DNA from 2 places in the Massilia sp. P2_C2 genome. Region 2 is predicted to be linked to the other one. Evidence: predicted binding sites of a transcription regulator. Region 2 holds the regulator's gene; the other holds the start of a gene.
What was found. The regulator FNR, encoded in region 2, switches genes on or off when oxygen is low (the NO sensors DNR and NnrR bind a similar motif). The targets are predictions, from matches to a motif close to TTGATNNNNATCAA.
Positions count from the first base shown of each region.

Region 1: AC1DYX_RS00880 (carbohydrate kinase) is a predicted target of FNR. The motif match lies at 1,505-1,518, and genes of this name have one in related genera.

Region 1 covers NZ_JBFUDR010000003.1:40,955-44,160, forward strand. The annotation lists gene AC1DYX_RS00875 (pseudouridine-5'-phosphate glycosidase) at 1-335, opposite strand, end outside; gene AC1DYX_RS00880 (carbohydrate kinase) at 338-1,459, opposite strand; gene xapA (xanthosine phosphorylase) at 1,638-2,489, shown strand; gene AC1DYX_RS00890 (phosphopentomutase) at 2,508-3,206, shown strand, end outside.
Region 2 covers NZ_JBFUDR010000234.1:2,866-6,071, reverse strand. The annotation lists gene ccoG (cytochrome c oxidase accessory protein CcoG) at 1-1,120, shown strand, start outside; gene AC1DYX_RS22445 (FixH family protein) at 1,141-1,656, shown strand; gene fnr (fumarate/nitrate reduction transcriptional regulator Fnr) at 1,674-2,441, opposite strand; gene AC1DYX_RS22435 (cytochrome ubiquinol oxidase subunit I) at 2,642-3,206, shown strand, end outside.

The DNA.
Region 1 (3,206 bases), on a different contig from region 2:
CAGATCATCGTGGCGGCGACCGTCGTCGCGCCCAGCTTCTTCTCGGCCAGCACATAGGCCAGGTCGCGCCGGCTCACCTTCAGGGCATCGCCGGCATTGCCCAGCCGTTCGAGCTGGGCGTCGGCCAGGCCCACGCAGATCTTGCCGTCGATGAGGGCGATCGTGGCGGGCACGGCGCCGGCGGCGCGGATCACCTGCTCGACCTCGCGCGCCGTCTGCACGTTCTGCGGGTAGGGCATGCCGTGCGAGATGATCGTCGATTCGAGCGCGACGACGGGCTTGCCGGCCGCACGCGCGGCCTGGACTTCGGGGGAAAACTGGAGGAAGGCGTGCATGTTCAGTCCTGTGATAGCAGAGGTTCCTGGTAGATGGCGGCGAGGCTGTCCGGTCCGATGCCGGGATGGACGGTCTCGGGCACGCCCAGCGTGAGCTCGGACAGGTGCAGGCCGCGCTTGCAAGCCAGCACGAGGTCGTCGGCACCATCTTCCTGCACGAGCGACCAGCAGACGGCCGCCGCGAAGGCGTCGCCGGCACCCGTCACGTCGACGACGGCAGCCGGCGCCGCCGGCAGGTCGACGATGGCGTCGCCCACGGTGACGAGCACGCCGCGCGCGCCGCGCGTGACGATGACGTCGCGTGCACCCTGCGCCTGCACGTCGCGCATCGCGGCGCCCACCGCATCATCGTCGGGCAGCGGCCGGCCGACGCGGGCCGCCAGTTCGCCGGCGTTCAGGATCAGGAGGCGCACGCCGGCGAGGTCCGCGGGCAGGCGCGCCATCTTCGGTTCGGACACGGCCACGAGCACGAGCGGCGTAGCGGTGCGCCGGGCCTGGGCGACCAGGGCGGCGATGGTGTCGTGCGGCAGGTTCAGGTCGGCCACGACGAGGGCGGCGCCCGTGAGCTGGGCCTGGCGCGCATCGATGAACGCCGGGTCGAGCCGGTCGTACAAGGCCATGTCGGCCAGCGCGACGACCATCTCGCCGTCGCGGTCGAGCACGGCCGTGTACGTGCCGCTGCAGCAGTTGTCCAGGCGCAGGGCGCCGCGCACGTCGATGCCCAGGGTTTCCGCATGGTCGAGCAGGGCGGTGCCGGCACTGTCCGTGCCGATGGCCGTCAGCAGTGCCACGGTCGTGCCCAGCCGCGCCAGGTTCTCGGCGATGTTGCGCGCCACGCCGCCGAACGATTCGCTCTGGCTGGCCGGATTCGACGTGCGCAGGACGAGGGCGTCGCAGGAGCGCAGCTTGCGGTCGAGGTTGGCGGCGCCCACGCACACGACGGGACGGCGGTCCGGCAGCACGTAGGCGCGGCCGAGCAGCTTGCGCTCGCGGATCAGCCCCGCGATATAGCCGGCGACGGCCGAGCGCGACAGGCCCAGCAGGTTAGCCAGCTCCTGTTGCGAGACGAACGGATTTGCGCGGATGGCCTCGTACAACTGTTGCTTTTTTGACGGTTCGGTCACGGTGGCGGATGGGTTAAACTTTTGTTTTTCATCTTAAACATATGTTTGCCCATGGTCAACGGGGTTCTCGACAAATCTATAGCATAAACGTATAAATCGAGCAGAAAAATGGTATTTGCCATACCAATCGACATTCATGCATAGTTTGCACCCTGACCCCGCCTTGCCATCACCGAACATGACCCCTCACCCCTTCAGCAATACTCCCTTCGAAGCCGCCGACGTCATCCGCGCCCGCAAGCCGGGCTTCACGCCGCGCGTGGCCCTGATCCTCGGTTCCGGCCTGGGCGTGCTGGCCGAGCAGATGGCGGACGCGGTGACGATCAGCTATGCCGACCTGCCCGGCTTCCCGATCAGCACCGTGCATGGCCACGCCGGCGAACTGGTGCTGGGTACGCTCGCGGGCGTGCCCGTCGCGTGCATGAAGGGCCGCGGCCATTTCTACGAAGGCTATGGTCCGGGCGTGATGACCTCCGCCGTGCGCACGTTCAAACTGATCGGCTGCGAATTGCTGTTCGTGACGAATGCCGCCGGCTCGCTGCGGCCGGAAGTGGACGCGGGCAGCGTCGTCGTACTGACGGACCACATCAACCTGCTGCCGGGCAGCCCGATGGCCGGCCCGAACGACGACCGCTTCGGTCCGCGCTTCTTCAGCATGGCCAACGCGTACGACGCCGATATCCGCGACCTGATCAAGGCGACGGCCAAGGACAAGAACATCACCGTGAACGAAGGCGTGTACCTGGCCTGCCCGGGCCCGAACTTCGAGACGGCCGCCGAGATCCGCGCATTCAAGGCGCTCGGCGCGGACGTGGTCGGCATGTCGGTCGTGCCCGAGGTGATCGCGGCGCGCCACTGCGGCCTGAAGGTGGCGGGCATGTCCGCCATCACCAACCTGGCCGAGGGCTTGACGCCGTTCCCGCTGTCGCACGAACAGACGCTGAAGTATGCTGCCATCGCGGCCAAGGACATGGTCACGCTGATCCACGGTTTCATCGAACGCCTGGGCCAGTCGACGACCGCCGCCTGAACATTCGGAAGGGATCCCATGTCACGCGCATTCATCCTCCTGCTGGACTCCTTCGGCCTCGGCGCCTTGCCCGATGCCGACAAATACGGCGACACGGGCGCCAACACCCTCGGCCACATCGCCAAGTGGGCCGCGGAGGTGGGCCGGCCGCTGGCGCTGCCCAACCTGGAACGCATCGGCCTCGGCGCCGCCGCGCACAAGGCGAGCGGCGAATGGCCGGCCGGCTTCGCGCGCCGCGACGGCTTCACGGGTGCCTGGGGCGCCGCACGCGAGCGCTCGACCGGCAAGGACARGCAGAGCGGCCACTGGGAAATCGCCGGCGTGCCCGTGCTGTTCGACTGGGGTTACTTTCCGAAGACGGTGCCCACGTTCCCCTCGGCGCTGACCGACAGGCTGGCCGCGATCACGGGCGTGCCGGGCTGGCTGGGCAACTGCCACGCGTCCGGCACGACGATCATCGCGGAACTGGGCGACGAGCATGTCGCCACCGGCAAGCCGATCATCTATACGTCGGCCGATTCCGTGATGCAGATCGCCGCGCATGAAGAGCACTTCGGCCTCGAGCGCCTGTATGAAGTGTGCGAAGCCGCGTACGAGCTGGTCAAGCCCTACAACATCGGCCGCGTGATCGCGCGTCCGTTCACGGGCAGCGACGGCAATTACAAGCGCACGAGCAACCGCCACGACTATGCGGTGCCCCCGACGGCGCCCACCCTG
Region 2 (3,206 bases):
GCTGTTCCTCGTGACGGCCGTGGCGGGGCGCGTGTGGTGTGGCTATGCCTGCCCGCAGACGGTCTACACGGAGATCTTCCTGTGGATCGAGCGCCGCATCGAAGGCGACCGCAGCGCGCGCATCCGCCTCGACCGCCAGCCGTGGACGATGGAAAAGTCGGCCAAGCGCGGCGCCAAGCATCTCGCCTGGGGCCTCGTCGCGCTGTGGACGGGTTTCACGTTCGTCGGCTATTTCACGCCGATCCGCACGCTGGGCAGCGCCGTGGCGCACCTGGGCCTCGGGCCATGGGAAGCGTTCTGGATCCTGTTCTATTCGTTCGCCACCTACGGCAACGCGGGCTGGATGCGCGAGCAGGTCTGCAAGTACATGTGCCCGTACGCCCGCTTCCAGAGCGCGATGTTCGACCGCGACACGCTGATCGTCAGCTACGACCACGTCCGCGGCGAACCCAGGGGAGCGGCCCGCACCGGCAAGGCAGGGAAAACCGACGGCGACTGCATCGACTGCAGCCTGTGCGTGCAGGTCTGCCCGACCGGCATCGACATCCGCAACGGCCTGCAATACGAATGCATCGGCTGCGCCGCCTGCATCGACGCCTGCGACGGCGTGATGGACAAGGTGCGCAAGCCGCATGGCCTGATCCGCTACGCCACCGAAAACGCGTTGGCCGGCGGCTGGGATGCGCAGCAGATCCGCGCGCGCCTGCTGCGCCCGCGCACGATCGGCTACGGCCTGGTGCTCGTGCTGATGGCGGCCGGCATGAGCACGGCGCTGGCGCTGCGGACGCCGCTGAAGCTGGACGTGATCCGCGACCGCGGTTCGATGGGCCGCGAAGTGGAGGGCGGCCAGATCGAGAACGTGTACCGCCTGCAGCTGATGAACACGGGCGAACAGGGGCATCTGTTCCACATCGCGGTGAGCGGCATCCGCTCCGCCACCGTCGTGGACGAGGATATCGTCGAACTGGACGGCGCCTCCGCGCGCGCCGTGCCCGTGCGCGTGCGCGTCGCGCATGGCGCCGCACCGACGGGGTCGAACGCGCTGGCCTTCACCGTGACGGCGCAGGACGAGCCGTCGCTGCACGTGACCGAGAAGGCCGTCTTCATCGTACCGAGATAAACGACAACAGGATCAACAACATGCACGCGACTTCACACTCCACCGGGGCCGGCCCCTGGTACACCCATCGGTGGCCGTGGTTCCTGATGCTCGGCCCGGCCACGGTGCTGGTGGGAGGCGCCTTCGTCGCCTGGCTCGCCGTCGGCCATCCGGACGCCCTCGTCGTGGGCGACTACTACAAGCAGGGCAAGGCGATCAACCAGGAGCTGCGCCGCGACCGCGCGGCGACGAAGCTCGGGCTGACTTTGCAGGCACACTACGACGCGCAGACGGGCATGCTATCGGGCCGACTTGCTGCGCGCACGGGTACGGCGCAAGCGGCCCCGTTCACGATCTACCTCGCGCACCCGACGCTGCCGCAGCGCGACCTGCGCCTGTTCGTGCGTCCGGCCGAAGACGGCACGTTCAAGGTGGCGCTGCCCGCGCTGGAACGCACGCACTGGCAGGTCGTCGTCGAAGGCGGGCTGCGCGACTGGCGGCTGGCGAAAGGGTGGGATGGCGTGCGGACGCTTACGATCGTGGCGGATGCACCCTGACGTCCGCGTGAGCCCGATCAGGCCATCGGGCTGCACTGCTCCGTCCCGGCCGCCATTGCCTTCAGCCGCACGGGTTCGAGCAGCTCGACTTCGCGCTTGTCGACCTGCACGAGGCCCAGCTTCTTGAAACGCGACAGCAGGCGGCTGATGCTTTCGATGGTCAGGCCGAGGTAGTTGCCGATGTCCTCGCGCGACATGCGCAGCTGGAAGCGCGTGGCCGAATAGCCGCGTGCCGCGTAGCGGGCGGACAGGTTGATGAGGAAGACGGCGAAACGCTGCTCGGCGCGCATATTGCCCAGCAACAGCATGACGTTTTGCTCGCGTGTGATTTCCTGGCTCATGATGCGGTGGAAGTGGCGCAGCAGCGCAGGCACCTGGCCGAACAGTTCTTCCAGGTGCGCGAACGGGATTTCGCAGACTTCGCTGTCTTCCAGCGCGACGGCGTCGCAGTGGTGGCGGTCGCCGCTGATGGCGTCCATGCCGAGCAGCTCGCCGGCCATCTGGAAACCCGTGATCTGCGACTCGCCCGCCGCGTTGATCTGGTACGTCTTGAAGTGGCCGAAGCGCACCGCGTACAGGTTGCGGAACGGATCGCCCATCTTGTACAAGGGCTCGTCGCGTTCCAGGCGCCGGCGCTTGCCGATGATCTTGTCCAGGCGGTCGATGTCCGCGTCTTCCAGGCCCATCGGCAGGCACAGCTGGTGCATGCTGCATGCCGCGCAACTGATCTTCAGCGCGTTGACATTGATGGGTTTATCGAAAGTAATGGTATCAGCGGAAATCATGGAGAGCGCCTCGGGGTAGTGCCTTGATTATAGACGTATTCATGCCGTGATCCCGATGGAAATCAAACATTCATTGTCGCAGTGCTACATGAAGTGTAGTGTTCGCGCACGAATATGGCAGACACGGCACGCCGATGCCGCCAACCGTGCGCGGGATGAGCCATGCTAGATTCCGTCCATCGCAACGACGAGGATTCGGCATGCATGGCTCGACGGCCCTGGACCTGGCGCGCGTCCAGTTCGCATTCACGATGTCGTTTCACATCCTGTTCCCGGCCATCACCATCGGCCTGGCCAGCTATCTCGCCGTGCTCGAAGGGTGCTGGCTGATGACGCGGCGCCAGGTCTTCCTCGACCTGTACCACTTCTGGCTGCGCATCTTCGCCGTCGCCTTCGGCATGGGCRTCGTGTCCGGCATTGTCATGGCTTACCAGTTCGGCACCAACTGGGGTTTCTTTTCGGAGTATGCCGGACCCATCACGGGGCCGCTGCTCGCCTACGAGGTATTGACGGCCTTTTTCCTGGAAGCGGGCTTCCTCGGCGTGATGCTGTTCGGGTGGACGCGCGTCGGCCCGGGCCTGCATTTCCTCGCCACGTGCATGGTGGCGCTGGGTACGCTGATTTCGGCCACGTGGATCCTCGGCGCCAACAGCTGGATGCAGACGCCGCAGGGCTATCTCATCGCGGACGGGCGCATGGTGCCCGCCGACTGGTTCGCCATCGTGTTCAATCCGTCGTTCCCGTACCGCCTCGCGCACATGGCCA